Bosea vaviloviae: one gene and its partner. Each later gene encodes a partner of the first gene's protein in a complex. Links are inferred from orthologs where the notes say so. Each region holds a gene or a part of one and is shown in the gene's direction. Other genes may lie near its edges.

Region 1 (5,194 bases):
CCGGCCTCTGGTGGCTGGGCTCGGCCTTCCTGGTGGAGGCCGACAAATTCGCCTGGGCGATGCCGCTCGGCGTCGTCGCCCTGCCGGCCTTTCTCGCCCTGTTCCCGGCGCTGGCCTTCGGCTGCGCCCGGTTGCTCTGGCCGGCCGGAGCTGGACGCATCCTCATGCTCGCCGTCGCGCTGACCGTCAGCGAATGGCTGCGCGGCCATGTGCTGACCGGCTTTCCCTGGAACGTCTACGGCATGATGCTGGCCGGCCAGGGCTTCATCGCGCAATTCGCCGCGCTCGGCGGGCTCTATGGATTGACACTGCTGGCGGTCGCGATCGGCGCGGCGCCTGCGACGCTCGGCACGGCCGAGGCCGGCGCGAGGCGCTGGCGCGCGCCGATCCTCGCCGTCCTGACGCTCGCCGCTCTCATCGGCTTTGGCGCCTGGCACATTCCGAATGCGGCGGCGCCGGTGGTTGCCGGCGTGAAGCTGCGGTTGATGCAGCCGAACCTGGCGCAGGACGCCAAATTCAACGCCCATAACGGCGAGGCGATTCTGAACGAATATCTCACGCTCAGCGACCGGGCGACGAGCCCCTCGACGCTCGGCGTGCAGGACGTCACACATCTGATCTGGCCGGAATCGGCCTTTCCCTTCCTGCTCGGCCGCTCGCCCCAGGCGCTCCAGCGCATCGCCGCGGTCCTACCGCCGAACACGACGCTGATCACCGGCGCGGCGCGGGCAGGCGAGGCGCTGCCCGGCGAAAGCCGGCCGCCGATCTTCAATTCGGTGCAGGTCGTGAACGACGAAGGCGTGATCGTCTCGAGCTACGACAAGGTCCATCTCGTGCCCTTCGGCGAGTATCTGCCGCCGATCCTGGAACGCTTGATCCGCGGCGTCGGGCTGTCGGAATTCGTCTCGATTCCGGGCGGCTTCGCCGCAGGCACGCGGCACACCCCGCTCTCGATCCGCGGCCTGCCCGCGGTCGCACCGCTGCTCTGCTACGAGGCGATCTTCCCCGGCGAAGTCATGCCGCAGCAGGGTCCGCGCCCCGGCCTGATGCTCAACCTCACCAATGACGGCTGGTTCGGCCAGACCAGCGGACCTTACCAGCACCTGGCCCAGGCGAGGATGCGCGCCATCGAGGAAGGGCTGCCGCTGGTCCGCGTCGCCAATACCGGAATCTCGGCGGTGATCGATGGTTATGGCCGCATCACAGCCAGCTTGCCCTTGGGCACACAGGGTGTTCTCGATGCAAACTTGCCGCAAGCGGCTCCCGTTACGCTCTATGCGCAATTCGGAGATGCCGCTTTAGTGGGGCTAATTGCGCTGTTCTTGCTGCTTGCGCGGGTTCGACCGGGCTGATCATCCCATCTGGAACTTTTTTCCTGCGAAAGGGATGGCTGTTCCCGCGGGAAGCATATAAATTGCTAAAATAAATTCATGCCTGCCGGATGATGATTTCCAAGAAAACTGACCCAAGGGTGGTCGATTCATGATCAAAAAAGTGCCCAACCCGATCGACCGCCATGTCGGAAGCCGTGTCCGGATGCGCCGAATGCTTGCTGGAGTCAGCCAGGAGAGGCTCGGCGAGGGTCTCGGACTGACCTTCCAGCAGGTCCAAAAGTACGAAAAAGGCTCGAACCGCATCAGCGCCAGCCGCTTGCAGCAGATCGCCAAGATGCTGGACGTGCCGGTCTCCTTCTTCTTCGACGGAGCCCCGACCGGCGACATGCCGGCGGGCGGCTTCTCCGACGCCGCCTCATCGGCCTATGTCTCCGACTTCATGGCGACCAGCGAAGGCGTACAGCTGACCAAGGCCTTCGTACGCATCAAGAGCGGGCGGGTGCGACGGCGCATCGTCGATCTCGTCGAGGCGCTGGCGGAAGAAGACAGCGGAATCGCGTGATCTAGCTCTGTTTTTGTTCGTCCTGACGAACAAGGCTCCCGAAAAACGGATTTCCGGCTTGACGGCGAACGCGCCCGCTGCAAAGAGGGTGCCCGTTTTCGTCGGCCGATCGTGTCGTCACGCCGGTCACTCGCCAACCCCATCCGAAGGGTTATCTGACCGTGTCACGCCAGAACTACCTGTTCACCAGCGAATCCGTCGGTGAAGGCCATCCCGACAAGATCTGCGACCGGATTTCCGACGAGGTCGTCGACCTGTTCTTCAAGGAAGCGGCGAAAGCCGGCATGGACTCGGCCCAGGTGCGCGTTGCCTGCGAGACCCTGGCGACCACCAACCGCGTCGTCATCGCCGGCGAGGTCCGCACCTCGCTCGACGAGAAGGCGATGAAGAGCAAGGTCAAGTCGGCCGCGCGCAAGGCGATCAAGGCGATCGGCTACGAGCAGGACGGCTTCCACTGGAAGAAGTGCAAGATCGACGTGCTGCTGCACGCCCAGTCGGCCGACATCGCTCAGGGCGTCGACGCCACCGGCAACAAGGATGAAGGCGCCGGCGACCAGGGCATCATGTTCGGCTATGCCTGCCGCGAGACGCCCGAGCTGATGCCGGCGCCGATCTACTACGCCCACAAGATCCTCGAAGTGCTGGCCAAGGCCCGCCACGCCAAGGAAGGCTCCGCCGCCAAGCTCGGTCCCGACGCCAAGAGCCAGGTCACGGTCAAATACGAGAACGGCAAGCCGGTCGGCGTCACCCAGATCGTGCTCTCGACCCAGCATATCGACGAGAGCCTGACCTCGGCCGACGTCCGCAAGATCGTCGAGCCCTATATCCGCGAGACGCTGCCCGAAGGCTGGATCTCCAAGGAGACCGTCTGGCACGTCAACCCGACCGGCAAGTTCGTCATCGGCGGCCCCGATGGCGACGCCGGCCTGACCGGCCGCAAGATCATCGTCGACACCTATGGTGGAGCCGCTCCCCATGGCGGCGGCGCTTTCTCGGGCAAGGATCCGACCAAGGTCGACCGTTCGGCCGCCTATGCCGCGCGCTATCTGGCCAAGAACGTCGTCGCCGCCAAGCTCGCAGAGCGCTGCACGATCCAGCTCTCCTACGCCATTGGCGTCGCCAAGCCGCTCTCGATCTATGTCGACCTGCACGGCACCGGCAAGGTCGACGAGGCGAAGCTGGAGACTGTTCTGGGCGAGGTCATGGACCTGACCCCGCGCGGCATCCGCACGCATCTCGCATTGAACAAGCCGATCTATGCCAAATCCGCCGCTTACGGCCATTTCGGCCGCAAGGCCGGCCGCGACGGCAGCTTCTCCTGGGAGAAGACCGATCTTGTCGATGCGCTGAAGAAGGCCGTCGCCTGAGCGACGGTTTCGACTGAATTGCATCAGGCCGGAGCCTTGGCTCCGGCCTTTTTCTTTGCCCAGAATCCGCTAGAGCAGGCTGCAAGGCCGTGGAAACACGTCGTCATTCCGGATCTGCGCGGCTTCGCCGCCTGTCTGGGATGACAGCGTGTTCCTTTGAAAAACAATTCAATATCAAAGACATGAGCATGACAGACGACTTCGATCCTGACCGCGCCTTCTTCGGCCGTCGCAAAGGCAAGGCCCTGCGCGAAGGCCAGAATGCGATGATCGAGGGCGTATTGCCGCGCCTGCGCCTGCCCGATGGCGCGATCACCGATCTGGCGGCGCTGTTTCCGCAGCCCATGACGGCGGTTCGGCTCGAGATCGGCTTCGGCGGCGGCGAGCATCTGCTGTCGCGGATGCGCGAGAGCCCGCAGATCGGCTTCATTGGCGTCGAGCCCTTCATCAATGGGATGGCGAAGTTCCTCGCCATCGTCGAGCGGGAAGGGCTGACCAATATCCGGCTCTGGGACGGCGACGCTGCACTGATGCTGCCGCGCCTGCCGGAAGGCTCGCTCGATGCGATCGACCTGCTCTATCCCGATCCCTGGCCGAAGCGGCGCCAGCGCAAGCGGCGTTTCGTCTCCGAACGCACACTTGGCTTGTTCGCCCGCTGTCTGCGCCCGGGCGGTCGCTTCCGCTTCGCCAGCGACATCGACGATTATGTCGGCTGGACGCTGGCACGGCTCGCCCGCTCGCCCGATTTCGACTGGACGGATGAGCGCGCCGATGATTGGCGCAAGCCTTACCCCGGCTGGATCCGCACGCGCTACGAGGCGAAGGCCGTCGCGGCGGGCCGCGTGCCGAGCTACCTCACGGCTGTGCGTCGCGCATCCTGAGGAAGCCGAGCACGCGCTGGGCGGTCGTCGTGTTCAAGGTGCGGAAGCTCTGACGGGCGCGCTCGATCGCGACCTCCGACTTGCCGAGATCCTTGCGCAGGCCGATCAGCGCGCGCGTGGTCTCCCAGGACCAGCCGAGAGCCCGGCCGACCAGGAGCACGGCGTCACGGTCCGTGCCCAGGATGATCTGCTCGGTCGCCGGCAGACCAAGCTGCGCCAGCGCCGCAACGGCGCACATCGCATGCTCCAAGGCGCCTGCAGCAGCGAATTCGACCAGCTTGGCCTCGTCGAGCTGGCCGGCTTCGTGGAGCCGGTTGATCTCGATCAGGGCCGCGTTGATCTTGGCGTACCCGTCACTCATCTGCGCCTCGGCGACGATCGCCTGGGCACCGCGCTCGACGGCCATGTCGACCGCGCCGGCAAGCGAGGGCTCCAGCGTCGCCGTGAGGCGACGCCGCGCCGAATTCTTGGCGGCGACCAGAAGCTGATCGAGCAATTCGGCCGGAATGTCGCTTCGCGAGCCCAAAGTCGCCTGGAGCGCATCGTCCTGGACGGCCCGCATCACCAGCACGCCCATGCCATGGCGTGAGAAGCGCGCGGTCTGGTTTGCCGCCACCGCATGGGTGACGACGCGGCCACCGCGCAGAATCAGGAAATCCGTGACCGGCTCGCCGAGATCGGGCCGCTCGGTGATGGCGAGCATGTGATCGCGGCCCTTGGCGGCCGAGACAGCGACCAGATCCTGGTCGGTGAGACGTTTCGAGGCGATCAGCACCGGCCTGGCGACGGCGATCTCGTCGAGCGCGAGTTGGCGCACGACGCCGCTCGGCGCATTGGGAATGGGAGCGAGCCGCTCCGACAATTCGATACGGGCCCGGACCTCGATGGCGCGCGAAAGCCGGCCGATCACCACGTCGAAAATGCTGACCTGGTCCTCTTCCATACCGGCGGCGGTGCTGAGAAAGAGGTCAGTCAGGCGGGCCAGAATCTGAGTGCGGTCGTCAGTCGACCCACGCGTCATCGTCGCTTCAAGATCGCGCAACAGCGCAC
Region 2 (6,782 bases), 1.6 Mb from region 1 along the record:
ACCTGTTGGAGCCACTGGCCTTGCAGACGGTCCTTCTGGTTGAAGGTCAGGGCCGGCGCCAGGGCGAGCGCGTCTGGCGTGACGCCCTTTGGAAAATGCCGCACCATGAAATCGGGACTGGCCGTCGCGCGATAGCGCAGCGCGCCGAGAGCAACGCGCCGACAGCCCTGGACCGGCTTGCCCAGGCTCGTCACCGCGGCCACCACATGTCCGCGCTGCAGCCACTCGGCCGTATGGTCCTGATCGTCCACGGCGAGGTTCAGCAGATGCTCGGAGCGCCGGGTGAAATGCGAGACGGCCTTGAGGAACCAGGTCCCGAGGCTATCGGCATTGGTCGCGACATGCAGCGTGACCTTGTGGCGGGCAGCGCCGATCCCGGCGGCAGGCAAATGCCTGAGCAATTCGCCTTCGAGCATCCCGACCTGTTCCATATGCCGGCACAGCCATGCCCCCTTCTCGGTCGCGACGCAGGGCGCGCCGCGGACGATGAGCACCAGTCCGAGGCGCTCCTCGAGCTGCTTGACGCGCTGCGATATAGCCGATGGCGTGACATTGAGGCTGTGGGCGGCCTGCTCGAAGCTGCCGGCCTGGACCACCGCGGCAACGGCGCGCAATGCGGAGTAATCGAGCATGGCATTAGCACCGCTTAATCTGCCTTAGCAGCATTAACTACCCTAATCCCGTGGCGGCAGCTAGCTCCGATGCCACCCCGGCAGCCGGAGAGCCACAGCATGAACGTGACGGTCTATCTGACGGGCCTCGGCGTGAGCCTGAGCCTGATCCTCGCGATCGGCGCGCAGAACGCCTTCGTGCTCCGCCAGGGCTTGCGCAACGAGCATGTCCTCGCCGTCTGCCTCGCCTGTGCGCTGTCGGACGCCGTGCTGATCGCGCTCGGCGTCAGCAGCTTCCGGCAGATCTCCGAGCTGTCGCCTTGGATCGATCCGGTGATGCGTTACGCCGGGGCGGCCTTCCTGTTCTGGTATGGCGCAAAGAGCCTGCATGCGGCGCTGCGCTCCAATGAGGCGCTCGTCACCGGCGATGGCGAGGCGGCGGGCCTGCGGCAGACCCTGATAACCTGTCTCGCGCTGACCTGGCTCAATCCGCATGTCTATCTCGACACCGTCGTGCTGGTCGGCACGATCTCGACGCAGTTTCCCGGGTTCGAACCCGCCTTTGGCGCGGGCGCGGTCACCGCCTCCTTCCTGTTCTTCTTCGGGCTCGGCTATGGCGCGCGCTGGCTGCGCCCGTTCTTCGCCAAGCCGTCAGCATGGCGGGCCCTGGAGGCCGCCATCGCCGCCACGATGTGGATGATCGCGGCCAGGCTGGCGCTGAGCACCTGATCTCAGCCGCGCAGCACCATGCAGGTCTCGGAGCCATGCGCGAGCAGCTTGCCGCGCGCATCGGTCAACCGGCCCTCGCTGGTGATGACGCTGCCGCCGCGATGGATCAGCTTGCCCTCGCAGCGCACCGTGCCGCTATCGGGCATGACCGGGCGGACATAGTTGAGCTTCATCTCCAGCGTCGTGTAGCCCTCGCCCGCCTTCAGCGTGGTGTGCGCGGCGCAGGCCATGGCGGAATCGAGGATCGTCGCCGTCCAGCCGCCATGGATCGTGCCGAGCGGATTGAAGAAGCGCGCCGAGGGCTTGCCGACGAAGACGACGCGCCCCTCCTCGACCTCGACGAGATCGAGATCCATCGCCTCCGCGATGGGCGGGCCGGGATGGCGGCCCTCGACTATACCGCGCAGGAAACCGAGCCCGTCCTCGGCGAGCAGCACGTCCCGCGTCACCACCCCGAACTTGCGCGCCATCGCTGCCTCCGGCCTATTGTGTAGATACACGATAAGTGGCGAAAGGGCCGCCGGTCAAGCCGCGTCTCAATCCGCCAGGCGTGCGACGCGGCGCAGCGCTTTCAGGCCCTCGCGGGTTTCGCTCCAGCGCTCCTTGCCGAGCCCGCCCGCGATCCGCTCCTGCGCCGCTTGCCAATAGGGGATGGCGGCCTCGATCGCCGCCCTGCCCTTTTCGGTGACCGCATAGACCGAGGCGCGGCCCTTGCACTCCACGGGAACGATCAGCGCCTCGGCCGCCAGCAATTGCAGATTGCGGGTCAGCGAGGTGCGCTCCAGGGCGAAGCGCTCGGCCAATTCGGTGACGGAGCGCCAGGCGCCGGTGCTCAGAGCCGAGAGCAGCACGAACTGCGTGATCTTCAACCCGCTCGGGCGCATCGCCTCGTCATAGGCGCGCGTCACCGCCCGCGCGGTCATGCGCACATGCAGCGCCACGCAGGAACGGGCGATATCGTCGAGCCGGGGATCGGGCGCGTTTGTCGTCATCTCGCCATGCTAGCGTGTTCAACCAGCTTTGGCAGCAAGCCTCCGGCGTCACGCCCGCGTTCACTTTAAGGCGGGATGATTTCTTGACTCTCCGGGGGGACGCGCCTATCTCCGCGCCATCGGTTAGCACTCTACATCCGAGACTGCTAACAGGTGCCCATCGCGGGTTCTTGAGATTGCGCCCGCATCGAAATTAGATCCAAGAGGAAGACAGAACCATGAAGTTCCGTCCGCTGCATGACCGCGTTGTGGTCCGTCGCCTTGATGGCGAAGAGAAGACCAAGGGTGGCATCATCATCCCCGATACCGCCAAGGAAAAGCCCCAAGAGGGCGAAGTCATCGCCGTCGGCCCGGGCGGCCGCGACGAAGCCGGCAAGCTGACCCCGCTGGACGTCAAGAAGGGCGATCGCGTCCTGTTCGGCAAGTGGTCGGGCACCGAGGTCAAGATCGATGGCCAGGATCTCCTGATCATGAAGGAATCCGACGTCATGGGCGTCATCGGCTGAACGCCAAGCGACCGCCCATCCCCGTTTTCATGTAAGGAGTAGCTCTTATGGCTGCCAAAGACGTCAAGTTCTCCACCGACGCACGTGACCGCATGCTGCGCGGCGTCGAAATCCTCAACAACGCCGTCAAGGTCACGCTCGGTCCCAAGGGCCGTAACGTCGTGATCGACAAGTCGTTCGGCGCCCCGCGCATCACCAAGGACGGCGTCACCGTCGCCAAGGAGATCGAGCTCGCCGACAAGTTCGAGAACATGGGCGCCCAGATGGTGCGCGAAGTGGCCTCGAAGCAGAACGACGCCGCCGGCGACGGCACCACGACCGCCACCGTTCTCGCCGCCGCCATCATGCGCGAAGGCCTGAAGTCGGTTGCCGCCGGCATGAACCCGATGGATCTGAAGCGCGGCATCGATCTGGCTGTCGAAGCCATCGTCGCCGACCTCAAGAAGAACTCCAAGAAGGTCACGACCAACGCGGAAGTCGCGCAGGTCGGCACCATCTCGGCGAACGGCGACGAGTCGGTCGGCAAGATGATCGCGACCGCGATGCAGAAGGTCGGCAACGAGGGTGTCATCACCGTCGAGGAAGCCAAGACCGCCGAGACCGAGCTCGACGTCGTCGAGGGCATGCAGTTCGACCGTGGCTATCTCTCGCCCTACTTCATCACCAACGCCGAGAAGATGGTCGCCGAGCTGGAAGACCCCTACATCCTCATCTTCGAGAAGAAGCTGTCCTCGCTCCAGGCGATGCTGCCGATCCTCGAGGCCGTTGTTCAGACCGGCAAGCCGCTGCTGATCATCGCCGAGGACGTCGAGGGCGAGGCTCTGGCCACGCTCGTCGTCAACAAGCTCCGTGGCGGCCTGAAGGTCGCGGCCGTCAAGGCTCCGGGCTTCGGCGATCGCCGCAAGGCGATGCTTGAGGATCTCTCGATCCTGACCGCCGGTCAGATGATCTCGGAAGATCTCGGCATCAAGCTCGAGACCGTGACGCTCGCCATGCTCGGACGCGCCAAGAAGGTGCGCATCGAGAAGGAGAACACCACGATCATCGACGGCGCCGGCAAGAAGAAGGACATCGAGGGCCGCGTCGCGCAGATCAAGGCGCAGATCGAGGAGACCACCTCGGACTACGACCGTGAGAAGCTCCAGGAGCGTCTGGCCAAGCTCGCCGGCGGCGTCGCGGTGATCCGCGTCGGCGGCGCGACCGAAGTCGAAGTCAAGGAGAAGAAGGACCGCGTCGACGACGCCCTGAACGCGACCCGCGCGGCCGTGGAAGAAGGCGTTCTTCCTGGTGGTGGCGTGGCGCTCCTGCGCGCGCTCTCGACCGTCAAGGCGATCAAGACCCAGAACGACGACCAGAAGACCGGCGTCGAGATCGTCCGCAAGGCGATCATGTCGCCTGCCAAGCAGATCGTCGACAACGCCGGCGATGACGGCGCGGTCGTGGTCGGCAAGCTCCTCGAGTCGAAGGAATACGCCTACGGCTACAATGCCCAGACCGGCGTCTACGGCGATCTGGTCAAGATGGGCATCATCGACCCGACCAAGGTCGTGCGCACGGCGATCCAGGACGCGGCTTCGATCGCTGGCCTGCTGATCACCACCGAGGCGATGATCGCCGAGCTGCCGAAGAAGGACTCCCCGATGCCCCAGATGGGCGGCGGCGGCATGGGCGGCATGGATTTCTGAGGAAATCCAAACGCCCATCTTCCAAGGGTTCTGGAACCGGGCATGCCCGGTTCCAGTGGCGGCATGGACTTCTGATCCACGCTTTCCAACTCTGGAAAACGATACGAGGGCCCGGCGCAAGCCGGGCCTTTTTCATGTCCGGCCGATGACAATTTGCTGATCTTCCGGTGCCGCCATTGAATGGCCGCATCCTCTGCGACATGGTCAGAATCGCGATGGCATCTCGTCATCCCCCGCCATTCCCGCAGGATCCTCGCCCATGCGCCCTTTGAGCATCGCCGTCGCCGTGCTTGCCGTGATTGCCCTCATCCTCGGCCAGCAGAGCGGCAGCGCCGGAGCCATCGGGATGGGCGTCATCGGCCTGCTGCTTGCCGCGGCGACATGGCGGGCCGTCGCGATCGCGACCTTCCTCAGGATCTTCTCGATCATCTTCGGCGTCGAGTATGTGCTCACCGGCGCGGCCTTCCTGGTCGCCCAATCCGGCGCCTGGCCTCAGGCCTGGCAGGCGCTCGTGCCGCCGGCCAGCCTGACGATCACGATCGCGGTCTTCGGCCTGATCGTCTACGCCATCTCCTTCGTCCCCGGCATCGCGCGCATCGCGCGACTGGCCTCGCCCTATTTCGAGGCCCCGGAGCTGACCACGGGACATCTGTGGCCCCTGAAGCCGTTTCGGATCGGCGCCGGCCGCCTCGGCACGCTCCTGCTGGTTTTCCTGGTCGTCCTCAATCAGTTGCAGGTCGCGATCTCGCTCAGGCTGTCCTTCTTCAACCGCGATTTCTACAACGCGATCCAGGAGAAGGATGCGGGGAGCTTCTGGTATCAGCTGATCTATGTGTTCAGCGTCTGGGCGGCGATCTCAGTCGTCTCCAACCTGATCGAAATCGTCGCCAACTACACGCTGCTGATCCGCTGGCGGCGCTGGATGGCGGAGAAGTTCAGCGCCGCCTGGCTCGGCAATTCCAATCACTACAGGGTCTCGCTCGCCGGAAATGCCGACAACCCCGACCAGCGCATCGCCGAGGACACCCGCGCCTTCGTCAACCAGACCTATAATTTCGCGCTGCCCCTGCTCACCCAGGTCTCCACGCTCGTCTCCTTCTCGATCATCCTGTGGTCGATCCCGGTCGCGAGCGTCCTGCCCGGCACGGACATCACCATCCCCGGCTTCATCTTCTGGATGGCGCTGATCTATTCCGTCGCGGCGACCTGGATCGCCCATATGATCGGAAAGCCGCTGATCGGGCTTGAATTCGAACAGGAGAAGCGCGAGGCGAATTTCCGCTTCTCGCTGGCGCGGCTGCGCGAATATTCCGAGCAGATCGCCCTCATGCGCGGCGAGAATGCCGAGCAGAAGCATCTGAGCGAGCGCTTCGGCGACATCGTCAGCAATTTCTACAGGCTCGTCTGGGCGCGCGTTCGATTGACCACCTTCACGCTCTCCTTCGGCCAGGCCAATGTCGTCGTGCCCTATATCCTGCTCGCGCCGCATTATTTCTCGGGCAAGATCACGCTTGGCATCATGACGCAGGTCGCCTCGGCCTTCGACCGGGTCCAGACCGCGATGTCCTTCTTCATCGACCGCTATCAGTCGATCGCGTCCTATGTCGCCTCGATCAACCGCCTCACCACCTTCGAGGCTGCGATCGCTCAGGCGCAGGCCGCCAATGCCGGCGACAAGGGCATCCATGAGGTGCCCGCCAAGGGCGATGCAATGCATGTCGATGAAGCCACGTTGAGCCTGCCCAACGGCCAGCCGATCGTGCGCGTCAACGATCTCGACCTGGGCACGACCCGGCGGACGCTGGTCATCGGTCCCTCGGGCTCGGGCAAGTCGACGTTGTTTCGCGCCATTGCCGGCATCTGGCCCTTCGGCCAGGGCAAGGTCGGCATCCCGGCCGGTGCCGAGATCATGTTGCTCCCGCAGCGCCCCTATCTGCCGCAAGGCAGCCTGCGTGCGGCGCTTGCCTATCCCGCGCCGCTGGATACCTATAACGAGGCCGAGATCAAGGCGGCGATGCAGCTGACCAAGCTCGGCCACCTTTACGAGCGGCTCGACGAGGTCGATCTCTGGGGCCAGCGGCTCTCCGGCGGCGAGCAACAGCGCCTGGCCGTGGCGCGCGCCCTCCTGGCCAAGCCCGACTGGCTGTTCCTGGACGAAGCGACGGCCTCGCTCGACGAGAAGCTCGAAGGCGAGATCTATGCCGCGATGGAGCAGGCGCTGCCGCAGACCAGGATCGTCTCGATCGGCCATCGCTCGAC

What was found. Proteins that work in one complex are often made in the same cells at the same time.
Region 2: the proteins of metK (region 1) and groL are in contact, whole or in part, in a cryo-EM structure (PDB 8P4O), measured with the Escherichia coli proteins. The link is inferred for Bosea vaviloviae from one-to-one orthologs.

What each region holds. Positions count from the first base shown.
Region 1 is NZ_CP017147.1:1,013,114-1,018,307, reverse strand. Bases 1,305-4,160 are described here. They hold metK (methionine adenosyltransferase), read left to right. Parts: upstream 1,305-2,057; coding sequence 2,058-3,263; downstream 3,264-4,160. Other genes in these bases: BHK69_RS04775 (DUF2336 domain-containing protein), read right to left, coding at 4,119-4,160; trmB (tRNA (guanine(46)-N(7))-methyltransferase TrmB), read left to right, coding at 3,452-4,144; BHK69_RS04790 (helix-turn-helix domain-containing protein), read left to right, coding at 1,483-1,896; lnt (apolipoprotein N-acyltransferase), read left to right, coding at 1,305-1,352. In the rest of the region: more of lnt, read left to right, coding at 1-1,304; more of BHK69_RS04775, read right to left, coding at 4,161-5,194. UniProt on the Escherichia coli protein: Catalyzes the formation of S-adenosylmethionine (AdoMet) from methionine and ATP.
Region 2 is NZ_CP017147.1:2,587,191-2,593,972, reverse strand. What follows is about bases 2,267-5,204. They hold groL (chaperonin GroEL), read left to right. Parts: upstream 2,267-2,885; coding sequence 2,886-4,523; downstream 4,524-5,204. Other genes in these bases: BHK69_RS12050 (ABC transporter ATP-binding protein/permease), read left to right, coding at 4,783-5,204; groES (co-chaperone GroES), read left to right, coding at 2,551-2,838; BHK69_RS12065 (MarR family winged helix-turn-helix transcriptional regulator), read right to left, coding at 2,267-2,332. In the rest of the region: BHK69_RS12080 (LysR family transcriptional regulator ArgP), read right to left, coding at 1-632; BHK69_RS12075 (LysE/ArgO family amino acid transporter), read left to right, coding at 732-1,340; BHK69_RS12070 (PaaI family thioesterase), read right to left, coding at 1,343-1,810; more of BHK69_RS12065, read right to left, coding at 1,877-2,266; more of BHK69_RS12050, read left to right, coding at 5,205-6,782.